2 regions of the Arthrobacter sp. R1-13 genome follow, and region 2 is predicted to be linked to the other one. Evidence: predicted binding sites of a transcription regulator. Region 2 holds the regulator's gene; the other holds the start of a gene.
The links. The regulator HrcA, encoded in region 2, represses chaperone genes, less so after heat shock. The targets are predictions, from matches to a motif close to TTNGCACTCGNNNNNNNCGAGTGCNAA.
Positions count from the first base shown of each region.

Region 1: the regulator HrcA is predicted to act here: its motif matches at 4,484-4,510, upstream of groL (chaperonin GroEL).

Region 1 covers NZ_CP096420.1:840,011-853,302, reverse strand. The annotation lists gene M1D88_RS04145 (carbohydrate binding domain-containing protein) at 1-1,429, shown strand, start outside; gene M1D88_RS04140 (hypothetical protein) at 1,486-2,580, shown strand; gene groL (chaperonin GroEL) at 2,674-4,302, opposite strand; gene M1D88_RS04130 (ABC transporter substrate-binding protein) at 4,596-5,867, opposite strand; gene M1D88_RS04125 (cold-shock protein) at 5,867-6,070, opposite strand; gene M1D88_RS04120 (LytR C-terminal domain-containing protein) at 6,246-6,878, opposite strand; gene M1D88_RS04115 (DUF3263 domain-containing protein) at 6,931-7,155, opposite strand; gene M1D88_RS04110 (uracil-DNA glycosylase) at 7,502-8,269, shown strand; gene M1D88_RS04105 (siderophore-interacting protein) at 8,516-9,355, shown strand; gene M1D88_RS04100 (threonine/serine ThrE exporter family protein) at 9,399-10,883, opposite strand; gene M1D88_RS04095 (lipid II:glycine glycyltransferase FemX) at 10,914-12,002, opposite strand; gene M1D88_RS04090 (L-serine ammonia-lyase) at 12,192-13,292, opposite strand, start outside.
Region 2 covers NZ_CP096420.1:1,611,587-1,621,106, reverse strand. The annotation lists gene ybeY (rRNA maturation RNase YbeY) at 1-8, opposite strand, end outside; gene M1D88_RS07375 (PhoH family protein) at 5-1,093, opposite strand; gene M1D88_RS07370 (GerMN domain-containing protein) at 1,418-2,362, shown strand; gene M1D88_RS07365 (16S rRNA (uracil(1498)-N(3))-methyltransferase) at 2,405-3,202, opposite strand; gene dnaJ (molecular chaperone DnaJ) at 3,205-4,329, opposite strand; gene hrcA (heat-inducible transcriptional repressor HrcA) at 4,426-5,445, opposite strand; gene M1D88_RS07350 (DUF3097 domain-containing protein) at 5,625-6,476, shown strand; gene M1D88_RS07345 (DUF4870 domain-containing protein) at 6,607-7,026, shown strand; gene hemW (radical SAM family heme chaperone HemW) at 7,039-8,268, opposite strand; gene lepA (translation elongation factor 4) at 8,305-9,520, opposite strand, start outside.

The sequences.
Region 1 (13,292 bases), 770 kb from region 2:
CGGTCAGGCAGCATCGTTGGCGACGTCCACCAGAGGTGACGTCGTCCTGAACGACAAAGTCGCTACTATCCCCACGACCACCAGCGGAAAGACTTATTCCGTAAGCGCATGGGTAAAGACTCAGACGCCTGGTGTCTCAGGCCAGCTCCGTATCCGCGAAGTATCTGCATCCGGAGTCAAATCTCATTCAACACCTTTCAAGCTGAGTGACACCCAATGGCACGAAGTGAAGCTTTCAATGACCACTAGCTCCAGTGGCGGCCACCTGGACCTGAATGTTGTGGGCACCTACTTCGCCACAACAAGTAAACTCCTCGTCGACGACGTCTCTCTGAAGGACGCCTCGACCGGCTTGGCTACTACCTCGGCAGCACCCGCCCCGACGACGACGTCCCCGGCGCCCACCACCTCGGCACCCGCACCCACGACGACGTCCCCCGCGCCGACGACCTCGGCATCCGCACCCACCACAAGCACTCCGGCACCAAGCACCAGCGCCCCGGCACCCGCACCCACCACAAGCACTCCGGCACCGGCACCAACGACGGCCGCTCCGGCGCCGGCGCCGACGGCGGCTGCACCCGGTACAGCGACCCTCACAGGTACCCAAACACCGGAGATGGGGATTCCCAGCAAGGTACTGGTCGGAGCCGCCTATGGCGGAAATACAGATCCTGCCGATTTTGAGCAGAGGATCGGCGGAACCCTCCAAATCCGACGGACTTTCTGGCGTGGGGACAACGTTGACTCAGCCGTCCGCATGGCCACCGGTGACGTAGCCAAGGGTCGTCTCCCATGGCTCAGCTTCAAGCTGCCGTACACCTGGTCAGAGATGGCTGCCGGTAAAGGCGACGCTTGGGCCAAGGATCTCACGCAGAAGCTGGCCGCCCTCAACGCGCCTGTCTGGGTCGCCTTCCACCACGAGCCTGAAGGGGACGGGGACGTCACCCAATGGGTTGCCATGCAGCGAAGGCTGGCACCAATCGTTCACGCCAACTCCAACAACATTGCGTTCAGCACCATTCTTACCGGCTGGCACCAGTTGTACGGTGATTCGCAGTACTCCCTGGACGCCCTCTACCCCGGCGACGGATTGGTAGACATCATGGGCTTTGACCCGTACAACGAATACGGGGTAGTCAAGGACGGAAAGACCATCACGAATCCGTTCAAGTTCAATCTTCCAGCTCTCTCGGCCTTCGCGAAATCGAAAAAGGCGGCCTGGGGCCTAGCTGAAACAGCATTGACTGATGAGGCTTCCAGGGTAGACCCGACCTGGATGGACCGGACCTACTCCGAGCTTTCCGCCAACGGAGCAATCGCCATGACGTACTTCAACACCGAAGTCAACGCCTATGGTTCCTGGCTCATCAATGACCCGGCCAAGACTCAGCAGTTTGCTGACATCCTCAGGCGCGCAGAGGAATAACACGTCAGCGCTAGAATCAGACTCACGAGCTTGAGCAAGCGTGGGGAGGGTGCTGGGTGAAAGTGATCGCCGCGGTCAGGGCCGTCCGGCTCGACGGCGATCGCGCACGCCGCACCCTCCTCTCGCCTCAGCGTTGTGTCAATGAAAAAGCGCTTGGACCAACGGGCAGCATCCTTGCCCGGAAGCTGATCCGAGTGGCCCTCGCGCTGCTGCTTCTCATCCAGCTGGTAGCGTGCGACTTCCCTTTCGGCCGGGATCCCGGCGCAGCAACACCCGTTCCCCCGGCCTCCCCCACCCCCGTTGTAGAACCGATGCCGGCCTACTCGCACCCACCCGAAATGGGAATTCCGAACAAAGTGCTCGTGGGCGCGTCCTACGGAGCAAATACGGATCCGGCCGAATTCGAGCAGAAGATCGGCGGAACTCTGCAGATCCGCCGCACCTACTGGGATGGAGACAAGGTGGACTCCGCCGTCCGGACCGCGAGTGAAGACGTCGCCGTCGGACGTATCCCCTGGATCAGCTTCGAACTGCCGTACAGCTGGGCAGAAATGGCCGCAGGCAAGGGCGACGACTGGACGATAGACCTTATCCTGAAGCTTGCCGCCCTGAAGGCGCCCGTTTGGATTGCCTTCCACCATGAGCCTGAAGGCGATGGGGAAGTCAGAGACTGGGTCGCCATGCAACGTCAGTTGGCGCCGATAGTCCATGCCCACTCCGACAACGTGGCGTTCAGTACTATCCTCACAGGCTGGAATCAGCTCTATGGTGAAGCGCAGTACTCCCTCGACGCCCTTTATCCCGGGGACGGGCTCGTGGACATCATGGGCTTTGACCCCTACAACGAATACGGCGTAGTCAAGGACGGCGTGGTAATCACTTATCCGTTCGACTTCGGCCTTCCGACCCTCGCCGCCTTCGCCAAATCAAAAAAGGCGGCCTGGGGCCTTGCGGAAACCGGCTACACGGACGACGCCGCGATGGCGGATCCGCTCTGGCTGGACCGCACTTACTCTGAGCTCTCGGCGCATGGGGCAATAGCACTCACCTACTTCAACACCGAACTTAACGCTTATGGATCGTGGCTCATCGACAGCCCTGCCAAGATCAAGGCTTTCTCCAACATCCTCAAGCGGGCGAAGGAAAAGTAGCAGCTTCGCACCTCGGCAGGCCATGGACACATAAAAGTACGGCCCCCTCCAAAGAGGGGGCCGTACTTTTGATCTTCAGGCTAAAGCAGGGGGTTAGAAACCGCCCATGCCGCCCATCTCGTCGCCGCCACCCATGGCCGGAGCGTTCTTCTCCGGCTTGTCGGCCACAACGGCCTCGGTGGTGAGGAACAGTCCGGCGATGGAAGCCGCGTTCTGCAGGGCAGAGCGGGTTACCTTGACGGGGTCGTTGATGCCGGCAGCCAGCAGGTCGACGTACTCGCCGGTTGCAGCGTTCAGGCCGTGGCCGGCAGGCAGGCCGCGGACCTTGTCCACAACAACACCCGGTTCGAGGCCGGCGTTGAAGGCGATCTGCTTCAGCGGAGCGTCAATGGCTACACGGACAATGTTGGCGCCTGTGGCCTCGTCGCCCTCGAGCTGCAGGTTGGCGAATGCCTTCAGGCCGGCCTGAATCAGAGCAACGCCACCACCGGCGACGATGCCTTCTTCAACGGCAGCCTTGGCGTTGCGGACAGCGTCCTCAATGCGGTGCTTGCGTTCCTTGAGTTCAACCTCGGTTGCGGCACCGGCCTTGATGACTGCAACGCCACCAGCCAGCTTGGCCAGGCGCTCCTGCAGCTTCTCGCGGTCGTAGTCCGAATCGGAGTTCTCGATTTCGGCACGGATCTGGGAAACGCGGCCAGCAATCTGGTCTGCGTCGCCTGCACCTTCAACGATGGTGGTCTCATCCTTGGTGACAACAACCTTGCGGGCACGGCCAAGGAGTTCCAGGCCGGCGTTCTCAAGCTTGAGGCCGACTTCCTCGGAGATGACCTGACCGCCGGTGAGGATGGCGATGTCAGCCAGCTGGGCCTTACGGCGGTCGCCGAAGCCAGGGGCCTTGACGGCTACGGACTTGAAGGTGCCGCGGATCTTGTTGACGATGAGTGTCGCCAGGGCTTCACCCTCGACGTCCTCGGCAATGATCAGCAACGGCTTGTTGGACTGCATGACCTTTTCCAGGACAGCAACCAGTTCCTTGACGTTGGAGATCTTGGAGTTGACCACCAGGATGTACGGGTCCTCCAGGACGGTCTCCTGGCGTTCTGCGTCGGTGACGAAGTACGCGGAGATGTAGCCCTTGTCGAACCGCATACCCTCGGTGAGCTCAAGCTCGAGGCCGAAGGTGTTGGACTCTTCGACGGTGATGACGCCTTCTTTGCCCACCTTGTCGAGGGCTTCGGCAATCAGCGCACCGATTTCGTCGTCACCGGCCGAGATGGAAGCCGTGGCTGCGATCTCTTCCTTGGTTTCAATTTCCTTGGCATTGTCCAGCAGCTCGCGGGTTACCGCTTCGACTGCCTTCTCGATGCCGCGCTTGAGGGACAGCGGGTCCGCCCCGGCTGCTACGTTGCGCAGGCCTTCCTTAACCAGGGCCTGTGCCAGCACAGTTGCCGTGGTGGTGCCGTCGCCAGCGACGTCGTCCGTCTTCTTGGCAACTTCCTTGACCAGCTCGGCGCCGATCTTCTCGTAGGGATCGTCCAGCTCGATCTCCTTGGCGATGGAAACACCATCGTTGGTGATCGTGGGGGCGCCCCACTTCTTTTCGAGGACGACGTTGCGTCCACGCGGGCCGAGGGTGACCTTGACGGCGTCGGCGAGGGTGTTCAGGCCCCGCTCGAGGCCGCGGCGTGCCTCTTCATCAAATGCAATGATCTTGGCCATAACGGCAGTAGTCCTTTCGGGACAGTCGTTAAGAATGAACCCAGCTGCGGTGCCCGCGACGGACGATCCTTCCCCCTTGGCCTCTGTACACCAATGGTTGGAATCTCACCCCAGTCAGGTATTTCTTTCGCTCCTGTGTCCGGCTTCCGTACCCGGCGACCGGCCTGAACCGGACACCGCATTAGCAGTCGATACATAGGAGTGCTAACTCAATAATTAGCACTCCACCGGGGAGAGTGCAAGCAGAAGCCATCAGAGCGGTTCAATACCGGGGCAGGCTTCACTGCCAGCGATCATCCTGCGTCCTTGGCTGCGGACTCGGTACCGGACATTTTGGCCGTATTATCCGCTCCGTAGGTGAACACCATGTAGTTGGCACTCGTGATGTCCCCGCTGGAGTCAAAAGCTATGGCACCCGATTCGCCGTCGTAATCCACCGTCTTCCCCGACCGGATTCCGTCTGCACACTCCTGATATGTCTTGCAGGCCAGCGCGTCCGCTGCCCGATCGGCTTCGCTCGCCGCCCGTCCTCCCGAGACGGCAAGCAGGTGTGAGGCGATGGAGGCGCCGGCGTCGTCCTGCGCTGCGGCCGCCGCGATGGCGGCCAGATTTACGGCATCGTAGGTTTCCGCAGCGAAGGTCATGTCTTTGAGCTGCGCGTTGACCGCCACCAGCTCGCCTTGGAAGTGGGCGGACGGGAAAGTACCCGGGAGCACTCCACGGGAGCCATCGAGGGCCTTGGAACCAAGCCTTGAGCCATACTGGTCCACGGCCCCGTCGCTCAGAATCAGCTTCTTCCCTCCCAGGCCTGCATTGTTCAGTTCAGCAATTGCTCCGACGGCATCCTGGCGCGCAACCAGTATGACGGCGTCGGGCGCCGAATCCTTGGCCTTCGCCGCGGCCCCCCGCGCATCCCCTGGCGTGAATTCAGCATCCACGGCAATATCCAGATCGGCCTGGCTGGCCGCCGACTTCAGTGCGCCCGAGACGTCGGCCCCATAGCTGCCTGCTTCATGAATCACCGCCACGCTGCGGGCACCACCGTCCTTGGCGAGTTTGGCCAGCACCGAAGCCTGGGCGACGTCAGCAGCCGCGGTGCGGAAGTAGTAGCCGCCGCTCTTATATTTGCTCAGTGCCATTGCCGTATTGGCCGGCGAGATCAGGGTGACGTTGGCACGGGCGAGCACATCGATGGCTTCACCTGCATGGCTGGAATCCGTTGGGCCGATCACGACGTCAGCCTTGGCAGCGACCAGTTCCCTGGCCTGTCCGGAGGCATCCTCGTTGACCATCTCCGGCAGCAGCTCAACAGGCTTCCCTTTATGGCCGCCGGCAGCATTGATCTCCTGCACCGCAAGCCGGGCGGCCGTCCGCTGGGAATCATTGAGGAACGACCGGTCCCCCACGTTATCCAGGATCAGGCCAATCCGCAGGGTTCCGTCACCGCTTGCCTCGGCCTGCGCCAGACGCGCGTTTCCGGCCTGACCGGCGCATGCAGTAAGGGCAAGGACAAGGCAGGCACACGCCGTCATGACCGCCCTGGCGGCGGCTCGTTCGGCCCCCATCAGGCAGGCCGGACGTTTTCTGCCTGCGGGCCCTTCTCTCCTTCGCCCACTTCCAGCTCAACACGCTGGCCCTCTTCGAGCGCGCGGTAGCCGTCGCCCTCTATCGCGGACCAGTGGACAAAGACGTCATCCCCGGATCCGTCCACGGTGATAAAGCCGTAGCCCTTTTCGGCGTTGAACCATTTGACGGTTCCCAGAGCCATGTTGTCCACACTTTCATTGCTGCTTCCGGCCCACGTCACTGTGCTGCGGTCGCGTTATTGCCGTCGCTGTGCTGCCCATACTTCAAGGCGTCGTTAATCACTGTAACGAACCCCGGGCCCGCTGTCCGGCGGCTGGCCGAATGGTGCCCAATAGTTATTCAGGCCTAACTGACACCTACTCGTAGCCGGGTCCGAGAACCACCACAAGGGGCTGCTGGAACTCTGCCGAATCGACCAGAGTGGGGATGCTGAGCAATGTCCCCAAAGCCGCAGCTGCTCCCTTTTGGCCCTCGCCCTTGTAGTAAATGACGGAGGTCTGCTGCGGCAACCCGCCCCAGTTTCCGATCGGGTCCGTCGTCCAGCCGTCTTTTTGGATCTGCTCTGCCACTCGTCCGGCCAATCCCGGCGTCGTGGTCCCGTTGTAGACGGCGACAGGCTGGCTCTTGTCAACCAGCGGAGTGGTCGGCTGCGGACTTGGCGATGGAGGGTTGGATTCCGCGGTGGTAGCCAGCGGAGCCGGGCTCTGGGACGGCTCAGGCGTTGTCGAGGGGGTGGCGCCGGCCTCAGTCGTGGGGGCGGATCCGGAGGCGGAGCTGGATCGTCCGAACATGGCCAAGGGATCCGCAGTGGAGAGACCAAGTTTTGGGAAAAAGAAGAAGGCCGCCAGTCCAACGGCCAATGCGGCTACGCCAACAGCCAGCACGGGACCCAATTTACGCTTGGAAGGACCAGCAGCCACCCGGTGGACACCTTGGCGCGACGATGCCTCCGGAATTCTGTCAAATTCATCCCGTGCGTACTTGGTCATGATTGAACGGTGTCCTTGCTGGTAGTCGCTGATTGCTCAGCGCTGGCTCACTTTAGGCGTCCGAACCCAGGCGGCGTGCAGTACGTGCCCGCTGGCGTGACGTACGTAGTCTACGCAGTCTCTTCACGAGCATCGGGTCATGCGCCAAAGCAGCTTCAGTATCAATCAGTGCATTCAGGATCTGGTAGTAGTGCGTAGCCGAGAGGTCAAACAGCTCCCGGATGGCCTGTTCCTTGGCACCTGCGTACTTCCACCACTGCCGCTCCAGTGCGAGCATCTGCTGCTCCCGATCGCTCAGGGATGACTCGCCGCTAGGCTCTCCTGCGGGCTGTACCTGCTGAAGCAGATAATCCTGTACGGGTTCGGCCACGGCACGGTCCTTTGCTGGTCCTGATGAATGCAACTGATTCTGCAAGTGGGTAGCGGACTGCGCCTGGCTGGTTCCGGCGGAGAGTCCCGCTCCCATATTACGGAGGAATAACACTCTTGTCATTTGGGCTGCAACGACTCGCTTCTTCTTCAACTCGGAAGTGGCCCGCATATGCCGGGCATTCGCCTGCTACCTGTCCAACCTTGGGTACCCTGCTACCTGTCCAACCTTGGGTACAGGGACAATAGGAACTGTGTTTGACTCAGATGCTTTGTTCGACCTCGAGCCGGCGGCTTCGGACTCTATGGGATTTGCCGAGCTTGCGAGCCTCCCGCTCTCCGGCCTGGTAGCTGAAGACTGGGCAGAGGCACTCGCCCCGGTGGAGAGCGAATTGCGCAGCGTCTTGAGCTTCCTCGCCTCCGAAGTGGAGGCCGGGCACACTATTCTGCCATCGCCGTCGAACGTTTTGCGCGCGTTCCGGCAACCCCTCATGGCGGTAAAGGTCCTGGTGGTGGGGCAAGACCCCTATCCGACCCCCGGTCACGCCGTCGGATTATCCTTTTCGGTGGATAGGGCTACCAGGCCCATTCCCCGGAGCCTGACCAACATATTCACTGAACTCCAAGCTGATCTTGGCCTCCCCCCGCGGGTTCACGGAGACCTCAGCGGTTGGGCGGATCAGGGAGTCCTTTTGCTCAACAGGGTAATGACCGTCCGGGCCGGTGCTGCGGGGTCCCACCGGGGCAAAGGCTGGGAAAAGATTACGACGGCGGCCATCGCCGCTGTGGCCACGCGCAGGCGTGCGGACGGCAGCACCCCTCCCCTCGTGGCCATCCTTTGGGGCAAGGACGCTGACACCGTCCGTTCCCTCCTGGGGAACACACCGGTAGTGGCCAGCGCTCATCCGAGCCCGCTGTCAGCGTCCCGGGGGTTCTTTGGTTCCCGCCCGTTCAGCCGGACCAACGCCCTGCTGCAAGAGCAGGGCGCCGAGCCGGTTGACTGGGAACTTCCGGTCCTCTGAGTCAGCTCTGTGTGGAGCCCCCCAGCCTTACGGGCATGTCTGCGTTGGTGCATTGAGCTGCTGCCCGGCCATCCGGAAATAACGGGCGGCTGAGTGGGTGCTCCCATGTCCCCACAGATTGCCCGGGGAGCCCCGGAACGTGTAGCTAGCGGCAGTAGAGGTGCAGTTTAGTCCCTGCAGCATGCCACAACGGGTTCATAAGTAACCATGTGCGGCACGCCATTAACTTAGCCTAGGCTTACCTCCATGACGTCACTTCCCGCTGCCACCTCCGCGACGCGCAACTCGCGCCCTCAGACCGCACTTACAGTTCTCCGGCGGGAAGAGCTGTCACCGCACATGGTTCGGATCATCGCCGGTGGTGAAGGATTCTCCACGTACACCAACAATGCGTTCGTGGACCGTTATGTGAAGATCGCCTTCCCGCAACCCGGGGTGGCCTATCCGGAGCCGCTGGATCTGTGGACCATCCGGGAAACCATGCCACGCGAGCAGTGGCCGCACACCAGGACCTATACCGTCCGCTGGGTTGATGAAGGGGCCCGGGAACTGGCCATTGATTTCGTGATCCACGGAGACGAGGGCCTGGCAGGACCCTGGGCAGCAGCAGCGGCGCCCGGTGACACCATCATCTTCACCGGCCCGGGCGGCGGTTACAACCCGGATGGAGCAGTCGATTGGTACCTTTTCGCCGGCGACGAGGCGGCCTTCCCTGCCATTGCCGCTGCCATCGAATCTTTGCCGCCAGAGGCGCTCGGTAAGGCCTATCTGGAAGTAGACAGCGAGGCGGACATCCAGGCAGTGGCGGCGCCCGTAGGGATGGAGCTCAACTGGCTCCTGCGTCGCGGAACCGCGGCGGGTTCCAGCGAGCTCCTGATCGATGCTGTACGGAACGGCGAGTGGCTGGACGGGCGGGTGCAGGTTTTCGCGCATGGGGAACGGGGCTACATGAAGGCCCTGCGTGACGTGTTCTTCGTCCAGCGTGGCCTTGAGCGTTCCCAGGTTTCCCTGTCCGGCTACTGGGCCAAGGGAAGAGTGGAAGATGACTTCCAGGCCGAGAAACAGCTCCCGATCGGAAAGATCTGAATGGATGAGATCTGGAGCTGACGCGTCGTGAACAACGCGACACCTAGCGGCGTCTCGCCCTCCTGCGCTCATTGCTCGCCAGATTCCGCGTGAGCGGTCTGGCCAGGGTGTCGCCCAAGACGATTCCCGCGGCGACTCCGAGGACAATAGCGCCGGCGTTCAGCATTCCCCCGGCACCAATGAGGATCTGCGATTCCTCGATGGTCAGCACGTACATGGAGCGGAATATGGTCAAGCCAGGAAGCAGGATCAGGGCAGCCGGGACAGCGACTACAAGTTGGGGAGCCCCCATTTTGAGCGCCACAACGCGTCCCAGAAGGCCTATGACCACCGCTGCCAGAGCCGGAGAAAACCTGTCGCCGACGCCGAGGGCAGTTGCCCCCCACAGCACCAGATAGCCGACGACGCCGACTCCGGCAGTAGGCAACAGGAGCTTCCACGCGGTTTGTTCCGTGATACCGATGGCCAGTACGGCAACAGCCGTGAGAATGATCAGGGCCCACCAGTCGTACGCCGGCGGGAATGTTTCTGTTACTTCGATTTCTTCCATGCCGGTGACGGTACCCACTACCAGCGCAACGGCAATCCCAGCGACCAGGGCCCCGAACGTGAGGACCGTGGAGAGGAATCGACCCGCGGCAGTCACCGGGAATCCGTTAATGGCGTCTTGGACCGATGAGACGAGTCGGCCCGTGGGAAGCAGCAGCAAAATACCTCCGACCACGACGATAGCTGGCTCGATCGGGACGCCGGACTGATACAGCAGCAGTGCTATGAACGTCACGACAAAAGCGCAGGAGGCCGTGATGAAGAAGTCCGGTACCCGCCGCTTGCTGAGCTGGCGGGCCAGCAGGCTGATGAGCAGGTTGGAAAGAAAAGCAATTCCGGAGGCGCCCACTCCGCCACCAAGAATCCCCACAAAAACAGCCGAGAACACCCCGAAGGCGACTGTCACCATCCAGCGCGGATACGGCTTGGAGCTGTGGATGATTTCATCGAGACGACGGACAGCTTCATCCCGCCCCACACCGCCTGCCACGACGTCCGTCACCAGCTGGTGCACCTGGGCGAGCCCTGCGTAGTTGTTGGTCCAGGACCTGACAACGCGCAGCAGGGAAATGGGGGTCTGGTCCTTAGGCGCATAATTAATCGCCACCGACTGATTGGTGATGTCCACCTCGATGTTCTTCAGTCCCAAGGCGGCCGTTACGGCAATGATGCTGGTTTCCACCTCGAGGGCACCCGCACCGTACCGGAACATCGATTCAGCCAGGTGAAGGGCGAAGTCGATCGTCTTACGGGCTGACGTATCCACTCCGCCAACCTGGATCATCGGGTTGGCATAAGGGCTTCCCGCCAGCCGGTCAACGATACTCAGGGGCGCCGTGGGCGGATTCTCCCCCTGCACGAGCCGGCGCAGCATGCGTTTGGCAGCGACATTCTGCTGCAGTTGCGACGGCGAGAGCGGCTCAGTCTTGGGCAGCCCGTCCGTGTGCGGCTTACGCCGGCCGTCTGTTTCCTTTGTCATTCGGCCTCCCTCCCTGGCGTTGACGCTGACTTAATAGAACTGTTGTCCTGTCCGACGGGTGTAGAGCTGGCGTGCCACTCGTTCTCCGGCCACCATCCACGCCCTGTATTTCAAGGGGTTCAGGATCTGGTCATAACAGCCCACGAAGTCCGTCACCGTCTTGCTGAAGCTGGTCTTGAACAGCCCCAGGCCGTGGAACGGGTTGGACGTGTCCTTGAGCTGGTCGCTGGGCGGAGTCCCACAGAAATCGTATTCAGTGCACCCGAGGTTCTTCAGCTGGTTGATGGCCGTCCATTGCACCAGGTGGGAGTCGCCATACTGACTGCGCTTCTGCAGCGACCCACCGTCCTTGTACGTTCCTTTGCGTCCGTAGTTGACCACAAACGCACCCACGGACGGAACTCCGTTCTCGTAAACGAAGAGCAGCCTGCCTTGACCCCTGTTGATGAAATTCGTCCAGAATTGCCGGTAGTACTCGTACTCACGGACCCGCACCTGGGATTTAGCCTCGACAGTTGTGGTCATGAGCGAATACATGGCTTTGAAGTTTTCTTCGCTGGGTTCCACATTCTGCACTTCAACTCCCTCCCGGATAGCACGGCGCACAGCGTTCCGGCCCCGGGAATGGAGGTTCCGCAACAACTGGTTCGGCTCAGGGGAGATATCCAGCAAGGCGGTGGAATCGTTAGGCTGCAGGTTATGCGTCTTGCTCAGGCCTGCACCTTCGATGACTTGGCGCGCAGGATCCGACAGGACAATGTCGGGCTCGATCTTCACGGCAAAGACGCCCAGCTTCGCCCTCTTGATCAGATCAGCGTTTGCTGCGGCGATCCCGGGTATGTCCTCGACGTCAGCAACATCCGGGCCCTTGATGAGGTACCAGATCTTGCCCAGCAGCGGAATGGACTTTTCCAGGGCCAAGTTATAGCTGGTGTAGTCAGCGGTCTCATATACGAGGTGCAATGGCTTCCAGCCGAAGTGCTGTTTGACTTCAGCGAACGCCTCGGACTGCAGCAGATTTCCACCATTGGGATTTGCAGTCACATGGTTGTCCCAGTTGGCGATCTCCTCGGCGGAGGCAAAACGGGCAGTAAATTCTCGCAAGTCTGCGGTGTCCAATCGTTGCGTTCAGTAAGGCGGCTAGTCCCAGGCGTGCAGCCTCAAGTGTATCGGCCGGCCCTGACCCAAGGACCAACCGCAGCTCGGATCCGGCACGGCCTGCCAATGGCTGGTACGTCAACGCGGACAAGGCACCCTGGAGCCCGCCTAATGCAGCCTTTGGCCCTGTGGACTTTGCGTTTGCGGGCCTCAGCACTCCACTACGTTGACCGCAAGGCCGCCCATGGCGGTTTCCTTGTATTTGGAGCTCATGTCCCTGCCCGTTTCCCGCATGGTGACGATCACTTCATCGAGTGACACGCGGTGTGATCCGTCACCCCACAGCGCCATCTTGGCGGCATTGATTGCCTTGGCTGCGGCAATGGCGTTGCGTTCGATGCAAGGCACCTGCACCAGCCCGCCAATCGGATCGCAGGTGAGGCCCAGGTTGTGTTCCATCGCAATTTCGGCAGCGTTCTCCACCTGGGCGGGAGAACCGCCCATCACTTCGGCCAGACCTGCCGCCGCCATGGATGAAGCCGAACCAACCTCCCCCTGGCAGCCAACCTCTGCCCCGGAGATCGATGCTTGTTCCTTATAAAGCACGCCGACGGCGGCCGCCGTCAGCAGGAACCTGACCACGACGTCGTCGCGATCAGATTGGGTGGCCTCTTCCATCCCCGGCGCAAAATGCAGGGCGTAGTAGAGCACGGCCGGGATAATCCCGGCAGCGCCATTGGTCGGCGCAGTGACCACCCGGCCGCCCGAAGCGTTTTCCTCGTTCACCGCGAGCGCGATCAAATTGACCCATTCCTGCCAATACTTCGGGTCCCGGTCCTTGTCCTCCTTCATGAGCCGCTCATGCCAGTCGGGCGCACGACGGCGGACCTTGAGTCCGCCGGGCAGCAAGCCTTCGCGTTTAAGACTGACGGCGACGCAGCTCTCCATCACCGAATAGATGTGAAGCAGCCCCTGCCTGATCTCCTCTTCCGATCGGGACGCCCGCTCATTGACGAGCATGACCTCGCCGATGGACAGTCCGTTGGCCTGGCAGTGACGCAGGAGTTCAGCGGCGGTCCGGAAAGGAAACGGCAACTCCTTCTTGGATTCTTCGAGCTCTTGCTGGGCCGCGTCTTCTTCTCCCTCGCGGACAATGAAGCCGCCACCAACAGAGAAGAAAGTAGCCTGATGCAGAACCTGACCAGCCGTATCGGACACGGCAAACTTCAAGCCATTTGTATGCCTCGGCAGGATGGTAAGCGGGTGCAGGATCATGTCGTTCACCGCATAGGGAAAGGACACCGAGCCCGC
Region 2 (9,520 bases):
ATGCTCATGAATGCTCCGCCCGCTTCTCGCGAGGCACCGTGTGCTTGACCCGGTTCCGCTGGACTTCGTCCCAAATGCTGTAAGCGTTGACGATGTCACCGACAAGCCGGTGCCGTACGACGTCGGAGGCGTCCAGCACCGAGAAGTTGACGTCATCGATGCCGTGCAGGATCTCTTCGACGATCCGCAGCCCTGAACGGGTGCCGAACGGAAGGTCCACCTGGGTGACGTCTCCAGTCACCACCATTTTGGAGCCGAAGCCGAGGCGGGTGAGGAACATCTTCATCTGCTCAGGGGTGGTGTTCTGTGCCTCGTCAAGAATGATGAAGGCGTCATTGAGTGTGCGCCCGCGCATGTACGCCAGGGGCGCAACTTCGATGGTGCCCGCAGCCATGAGCCGGGGGATGGACTCGGGGTCGATCATGTCGTGCAGGGCGTCGTAGAGGGGGCGCAGGTACGGATCGATCTTGTCGCTGAGGGTCCCGGGAAGGAATCCCAGCCGCTCCCCTGCCTCCACGGCAGGTCTGGTCAGAATGATCCGGGTGACTTCTTTCTGCTGAAGCGCCTGGACCGCCTTGGCCATGGCCAGATACGTCTTGCCCGTACCCGCCGGTCCGATCCCGAAAATCACGGTGTTGGCGTCTATGGCATCCACGTAGTTTTTCTGGTTCAGGGTCTTCGGCCTGATGGTCCTCCCCCTGCTTGAGAGGATGTTGTGGGTCAGCACCTCAACAGGGTTCTGCAGCGACTGGCTCCGGAGCAGGGTAACGAGCTGCTGGAGGACTGCCGGCGTGATCACCGTTCCCCTGGCCACCAGGCCGTTGACTTCGTTCAGGAGACGGAGGATCCGCGGAACGTCATCTGCGGGTCCGCTGAAAGACAACTCATTACCGCGGACGTGGAAGTCGACGCCGGGAAACTGGTCCTCGATGAAACGCAGGGCTTCGTCATGGCTGCCGAGTGACTGAACCATCTGTTCTGAGTTCTCAAAAACAATGACCTCTGTCCGGATGCCCGGAAGGGTGTGGGGAAATTCGCTGGGGGTCCGTTCGCCGGCGCTGGTCCGGGACCTTCCGTTCGCTGCTTCAGTCATAATGATGGCCCGCGGGCCTCTGGTCCCCTCCAGTTTGGATTCGTTGGGTCGGCAACTCCCGGCTCAGCCGAGTCTTCTTATCTTACGCCAGAGACGCGTCCCTCACGCAGCCCTGAAGTGACCGCGGCTACAGTTCCGTGACGTGTTCCCGCAATTAGGTATCAACTTCGTATCGTCCTCATATCGTTCCCGTTGCAGTTGCCGGCCCGGACGGTAATCCTGAGAGGCAGCGGACGCCCGTGTGTAATGCTGGAAATGGCGGTAAACGGCGCACACTTCACGCACCCGCCGCCGCAAGAAAGAACTATGGGAAAGAGCCGACCAATGGAGAAGCACCCGACAGGGAAGGGGCATGTTCGCGCTGCCCTCCTGCCGCTTGTGCTTGGGGCCGCCTTGGCCCTGTCCGGTTGTATTGCCGATCCCCAGCCGGGCCCCACCGACGGCGGTAACGCGGCCGTGTCGACGTCGGCTCCGGCGACGGGCGAGCTGCCCACCACAAGCGCCCCCCTCGAGACAACAAATGCATCCAACAAGGCTCCCGTCTACTGGGTGGGCCGAAGCAATGACGACTTCTTTCTTTACCGCGAGTTCCGGGATGTCCCCTCCCAGGAAAACCCTGTGACGAGTGCCCTCCGGGCCATGATGTCGGAAGAACCCCTGGACCCTGACTTTTTCACGCCGTGGCAAAATCCGAAGGAGCTGGCCACTTCCATTTCGGGGAAAAACGTCATAACCGTGGACGTTTCCGCTGATGCGTTCAACAGCAACCTTGATGCCGACACGGCCGATCGCGCAATCCAGCAGCTTGTATACACGGCGACGGCAGCAGGAGCCAGCGCCGGACTCATTGACAGCAATCAGCAGCTTCAGGTTGTGGTGCTCGTGGACGGCCATACCGGCTATCTGGGCTTTGACCACGTCAGGCTGGGTGCTCCCATGTCCCGGAGCACAGGAATGGTAGCCCCTGTCTGGATCATCGATCCCCAGGAAGGAACTGAACTTCCGGAGGGCGTTGTGAAGATCAACGGGCGAAGCACCAGTCCCGGCAACAAGCTGCGCTGGCGCATCCTCCGGGTGGAGGGAAACAGCGACAAAACGTCATATCTCAGCGGGGAAGTCACCGCCTCCGCCGATCCTTCCCAATCGGGGATCTTTGCTTTGTCAGTGAACCTGGGCCCGGGCAAATACGAACTTCGGGTGTCCCAGATCCTGTCCGCGCAAGGCGATTCCGAAGTCAGTGTGGACAGCCGCGGCTTTATCGTCCGCTAAGGCAGTGCCTCCACTAAGCCGCTGCCATTCAAAGGCTGTTGCTTACCAGCGGCCCAGCACATCGCTGGCCAGGACGGTAGCGGCCGGGCCCGCCGTGGAGGAACGCAACACATGATGGCCAAGCAAGGCGGTTACTGCCCCGGCATCGCACAGCTTTGTCACTTCCCGCGGGCTGATTCCGCCTTCCGGGCCGACAATCAGCAGCACTTCCCTGGCCCCGTCACCATCAACGCCACCATCTCCGGCTTCCCGGCCGGAGTTGGAATTGCGCCACGTTTCCAGGACTTGCCGCAGGGGCCGCACAGCATCCTCATGGAGGATGATGGCGAGATCAGCCGCCGCGACAGTCCGCTGCAGACCGGCAGTGTCAACGGCGTCGCGTACTTCGGGGATCCACGCCCGTCGTGCCTGCTTGGCTGCCGCCGTAACCACTGATTCCCATTTGGCATGGGCCTTAGCCGCACGCTCGCCTTTCCAGCGGACAATCGAGCGTTCGGCCTGCCAGGGAATAACAGCATCAATTCCCAGCTCGGTGGCGGTTTCCGCTGCAAGCTCATCGCGGTCCCCCTTTGCCAGTGCCTGCACAAGGATCAGCCGGATACCGGGCGGGTCCTCAACCTCCAGGGTCCTGCATTCCACGGTCAGCTCGGCTGGAGCGGCGGCGGTGACTATTCCGGTCATGCGTTTTCCGGAACCATCCGCAATATCCACAGGCTCCCCCACCGCCAGCCGTTTGACTGTGACAGCGTGACGGGCTTCAGGTCCCTCGAGAATAAAGTGTGAACCCGGTTGTTGTCCGTCGAGGGTTCCTGCGGGGGTAAAAAAGACCGGGTTGCTCACCGCTACAGGTTACCGAGCCGGTCCCGCAGTTTCGCGAAAACCCCGCCGCTGGCGGCCAGTTTGCCCTCGGTGAACTGTTCCCCCCGCAGCTTGGCCAGCTTCCTGAGCAACTCTTCCTGTGCAGGATCCAGGCGCGTCGGTGTTTCAACCTGCAGGTGCACCTTGAGGTCCCCGCGGCCGTATCCTCGAAGGTGGGTGACTCCCAGGCCGCGGAGCGTAATGATCTCGCCGGACTGAGTCCCGGCCTTGACGTCGATCTCCTGCTCACCGTCGAAGGTCTCAAGGGTGATTTCGGTGCCAAGGGCAGCAGCAGTCATGGGGATATTGAGGGTGGCATGAAGGTCGTCGCCTTCGCGCAGGTAGGTGGAGTCTGCGTTGACCCTGATCTCCACGTACAGATCGCCAGAGGGGCCGCCGGCTGGACCTGCTTCTCCTTGGCCGGACAACTGGATCCTTGTACCCGTGGCCACGCCCGCCGGAACCTTGACGGTCATGGAACGGCGGCTACGGATCCGGCCCTGGCCGTTGCACTCGTTGCAGGGGTCCTTGATGATCGTCCCGAAGCCTTCGCAGGAGCCACAGGGAGCAGCGGTCATGACCTGTCCCAAAATGGAGCGCACGGCACGCTGCACTTGTCCGCTTCCGCCGCAGATGTCGCAGCGGACCGGGTGAGTGCCGGGCCGGCAGCACGAGCCCTCGCAGCTCGGGCAGGTTACAGCGGTGTCGACTTCGAGCTTTTTGTTCACACCGAATACTGCATCCCGCAGGTCGATGCGCACGCTGATGAGCGCGTCCTGCCCCCGGCGCACGCGGGAGGCAGGTCCTGCTGAACCGCCGGCGCCGAAGAAGGTGTCGAAAATGTCCTGGAAAGCGAAGCCCTGGCCCGCGTAGCCGCCGCCGAAGCCGTTGTCCGTACCGTTCTCGTTACCTGTGGTGTCATACACCCGCCGTTTTTGCGGGTCCGACAGCACTTCATACGCGTGAGTCACTGCCTTGAACTTGTCGGAGGCATCAGGACCAGGATTCACGTCCGGGTGCAGGGTGCGGGCAAGCTTGCGGTAGGCCTTCTTGATTTCCTCGCCGGTAGCCTCCGGCGAGACTCCAAGGACGTCGTAATGGCTGCTCAAAGTTTGTGTCTCTTCCTGGTTGTACTGCCTGTGATACGAACGCGCTGTCTAGGAACGCGGCGCCCTGGATGCGGGCGCAGAAATCTCGTGGGACGATCAGCCGCCAGGGCCGAGGATCCTGGAAAGATACCGGGCGACTGCCCTGACAGCAGCCATGCTGGTGGGGTAATCCATGCGTGTCGGGCCGAGAACGCCGATCTTGGAACTGGAGTCCGGCCCGTAGCCAGTGGCCACAACGGAGGCCTCGGCCAGGCCGTCGTACGGGTTTTCGCGGCCGATGCTCACGGTAACGCCACGGGGATCCTGGGCCATCTCGCTCAGCAGCCGCAACATCACCACCTGTTCCTCGAGCGCCTCCAGAACGGGGCCGATACTCAGGGGAAAATCGACGTTGGATCTGGCAAGGTTGGCTGTGCCGGCCATGACCATACGTTCTTCGCGGCTGCTGTGGGCGAGTCCTTCCAGTCCCCGAGCCAGAGCCTGCGCAACGTTGCGGCGGGACGGTTCGCAGGAGGCAACCACGCTGGGGAGAACGTGGGGCAGCTGACTCAGGGGCGTACCGGACAGGCCCATGAGGAAACGGGTCCGCAGGGCAGCCAAGGCTTCATCGCCCAGATCTTGCCCCGCATCGATAACCCTTTGGTCTACTTTCCCGGTATCAGCAATCAGTACGATCAGGACCTGCCGCGGCGCCAACAGGACAAATTCGATGTGGCGCACCAGTGCCCGGCTCAGATGCGGATACTGCACGACGGCGACCTGGTTGGTCAGCTGTGACAGCAGACGGACGGTACGCTCCAGGACGTCGTCGAGGTCGTCGGATCCCTCAAGGAGAGACTGGATGGCCCGCCGTTCTGCCTGTGAGAGAGGCTTGACGGCAGAAATCTGGTCCACAAACAGCCGGTAGCCCTTGTCGGTGGGTATACGGCCGGCGCTCGTGTGGGGTGCGGTAATGAGGCCTTCATCTTCCAATGCAGCCATGTCGTTACGGATGGTCGCGCTGGACACACCCAGATGGTGCCGTTCCACGAGAGCTTTTGAGCCCACCGGTTCACGTGAATGGACATAGTCCTCCACGATGGCACGCAGCACTTCAAGTTTGCGTGGTTCACTCACTGTCCACCTCCGATCTCCTGTGCGGCAGTTAGCACTCGACATGCCTCAGTGCTAACCAGTCTAATATGACTCAACGCGTTGTTAGCATTGGTACCGCTCCCGGCGAAACTCCGGCAGTGAACCGGCGCGTGCAGATTCCAGAAGCCACGAGCGGATTCCGACTGAAAAGCAGAGTGGCGATGACTTACCAGGACTGGGGCCCGCAGGACATCACTGCCCCCGCCAAACGTGAACTCCCTGGCGTTCCGGTGGAACGGGGAATGGTCCTTGAGGACGTCCAGTCAGGGTGGGTAGGCGCCGTGACAAGGGTCGAAAAGTCCGGTGGCATGCACCTTGTGGCCCTTGAGGACCGGCGGGGAAAGTCACGGTCCTTCCGGCTGGGCTTCGGTTTCCTGCTGGACGGTCAACCCATCCGCCTCCTTCCGCCGGCGCCCCGCAAAAGCGCTGCTTCCGCCGGTCCTCAACGGACAGCATCCGGCTCGGTGCGCGTGGAGGGCCATCGTGCACAGGTCGCGAAAGCAAGCCGCATCTGGGTCGAAGGAAAGCACGACGCCGAACTCGTGGAGAAGGTTTGGGGTGACGACCTCAGGATCGAAGGAATCGTCGTGGAACCCCTCCACGGCATTGATGACCTGGCAGGGGCAGTGGCGGCGTTCCAGCCCGGGCCCAACCGGCGTCTCGGGGTGCTGGTGGACCACCTGGTTGACGGTTCCAAGGAGTCCCGGATCGCACAATCGGTAATGTCGTCCCCCGGGGCGGCAGGCAACGTGCTTATTGTCGGACATCCCTACGTTGACGTCTGGCAGGCAATCCGACCCGGCGTCCTCGGGATCGAGCAGTGGCCTGCTATCCCCCGGGGAATGGACTGGAAGACAGGTATTCTGGCCGCCTTCGGCTGGCCCCACTCAACCAAGGAAGACATCGGCCTCGGGTGGCAGAAACTCCTCGGAGCAGTACGTACCTATGCCGATCTTGAAGCATCCCTTTTGGGCCGTGTGGAAGAGGTCATCGATTTCCTGACGGCTCCATAGCAACCGGCTTCGTGGGGCTACCCCGCGAAGCCGGCCGGAAACCAGTATTCTTGGAACGGCGGTGGCTTCCTGCAAGCCTCCCCTGCTATTCCAGGCACCAACGCACCACTGCAATCCAAAGGACGTAACCGTGGCAGAAGACGCACGTGAACACAGGGACGACCATGCCGGCCAAGGCCAGTCCCAGTACCATGGTGTTCCAGCCAACGCGTTGCCCTTGACCGCCAGCGAGGACCGTCAATGGGCAACACTGGCTCACTTCGGCGGCATCCTCGGGTGCGTTCCCGCACTGCTGATCTACCTGATCTTCAAAGAGCGGGGCCCCTTTACGGCCCAGGAATCCAAGGAAGCCCTGAACTTCACGCTCCCTCCCACCATTGCCGCAGTCATAGCGAACATACTGGTGATGCTTCCGGTGGTCGGCAACATCTTCGCCGTGCTCGCCACCGGGATCTGGATCGCCTTGACGTGCTTTGCCGTAGCCGCCGGAATTCACGTCAACCGGGGCCAACCGCACCGCTACCCGTTCAATCTGCGGTGGATCAAGTAGCGCCAGCCGCAGTTAGTCCGGCAGGACCCGTCGAACCACGGCGTCCGCAAGCAACCTGCCCTTGAGTGTCAGGACGAGCCGCCCCTGAAATGCGGCTGCGGCGTCCACCAGTTTGTCGGCAATGAGACCGGCAACAGCGTGACGACCGGAAGCATCCAACGCTGCGATGTCCAGGCCTGAGGACAGCCTGGCCTCAAGCATGATTCGTTCTACGCTCCTGGTGCCGGCGTCAAGGGTTTCGCGTCCGGCCGCCGGCGACGCGCCTGATGAGAGCCGGGCGGCATAGGCCGTGGGGTGCTTGACGTTCCACCAACGCACTCCGCCGACATGTGAGTGGGCGCCGGGTCCGATCCCCCACCAGTCATCACCACGCCAGTAAGCCAGATTATGGCGGCAGGCCTGCTCCGCGGTGCGGGACCAGTTGCTTACCTCGTACCAGTGCAGGCCGGCTGCGGAGATCAGTTCTTCGGCAAGTTCGTACTTGGCGGCATGATCGTCGTCGTCAATTCCCGGTACTTCCCCGCGGCGGATCTGGGCCGCGAGCTTAGTGCCCTCCTCAACGATCAGCGCATAGGCGCTGATGTGGTCCGGCTTGTACGATAACGCCGTTTCGAGGGACACCCGCCAATCACCCACGGACTCGCCCGGGGTGCCATAGATGAGATCCACGCTGACTGCCAGACCGGCGTCGCGCGCCCATTGGACGGCCTCGGGAACCCTGCTGGGGGTGTGGGTGCGGTCCAGGACTTTGAGCACGTGAGGCACGGCCGACTGCATGCCGAACGACACACGCGTGAATCCCGCGTCCGCCAGGAGTTGCAGTGACTCGGGAGTCACCGAATCAGGGTTGGCTTCGGTGGTGACCTCGGCGCCTGGTTCCAGGCCCCATTCCGAGATCGCCGCCTTAAGGATCCGTGCAAGATCATCGGCGGGCAAAAGCGTGGGAGTCCCGCCGCCGAAGAAAACCGTGCCCAGGCGGCGCGCAGGCAGCCCGGAGCGTCTTATGGCCTCCGCTGCAAAGGCCACTTCCGAAACAGCTGTCGCTGCATAAGCGTCCTGGGACGCTCCCCCGCCGAGTTCCGTGGCCGTATAGGTGTTGAAATCGCAATAACCGCACCGGACAGCGCAAAAGGGAATATGGACGTAGAGCCCGAAGGCCCGTTCCCCCGCCCCCTCAGTTGCCTGAGGCGGCAGAAGACCGTCCGACGGCGCGGGGTCGCCGAGAGGGAGCACGCTAGGCACTTGTGCGGCCTCCGATGGTTCCGGCCACGATCATCACTACTTCTTTGCCTTGTCCTTGGACTCGTCGGTGGTGAGCGCGGCGATAAAGGCTTCCTGCGGAACCTCAACGCGGCCCACCATCTTCATGCGCTTCTTGCCTTCCTTCTGCTTTTCCAGAAGTTTGCGCTTACGCGTGATGTCACCGCCGTAGCACTTGGCCAGCACGTCCTTGCGGATGGCCCTGATGCTTTCCCGGGCGATGATCCTGGACCCGATAGCCGCCTGGATGGGGACCTCGAACTGCTGGCGTGGAATCAGTTCCCGCAGCTTGCCGGTCATCATCACCCCGTAGGCGTAAGCCTTGTCGCGGTGGGTGATGGCGGAGAATGCATCCACCTGTTCGCCTTGGAGCATGATGTCCACCTTGACCAGATCGGCAACCTGCTCACCGTCGGCCTTCCAGTCCAGGGACCCGTAGCCCCGGGTCTTGGATTTGAGGATGTCGAAGAAATCGAAGACGATTTCGGCCAGGGGCAGACGGTACCGGATTTCCACCCGGTCCTCGGAGAGGTAGTCCATGCCTCCCATGATGCCGCGCCGGCTCTGGCACAGCTCCATGATGGCGCCGACGAACTCGTTCGGCGCGAGGATAGTGGCGGAGACCATCGGCTCGCGGACCTCGGCGATCTTCCCGGTGGGATACTCGCTGGGGTTGGTGACGTGGACCACCCTCTTGTCCTCGAGGGTAACCTCGTATTCAACGTTGGGGGCCGTGGAAATCAGGTCCAGGTTGTATTCGCGTTCGAGGCGCTCGCGTGTGATTTCCAGGTGCAGCAGACCCAGGAACCCCACACGGAATCCGAAGCCCAACGCCGCGGATGTCTCCGGCTCGTACACCAGGGCGGCATCGTTGAGCATCAGCTTCTCAAGTGCATCGCGCAGCACGGGATAGTCCGTGCCGTCCAACGGATACAGGCCGGAGAAGACCATGGGTTTGGCATCCGCGTAGCCGCTGAGGGATTCCGCGGCAGGCTTGGCAAGGTTGGTGACGGTATCGCCGACCTTGGACTGGCGGACGTCCTTCACACCGGTGATCAGGTAGCCAACCTCGCCGACGCCCAGGCCCTTGGACGGTGTGGGCTCCGGGGAGCTGACACCAATTTCCAGGAGCTCGTGCGTGGCGCGGGTGGACATCATCTGGATCTTCTCCCGCGGGTGCAGCATGCCGTCCACGACGCGGACGTACGTCACCACACCGCGGTAGGTGTCGTAG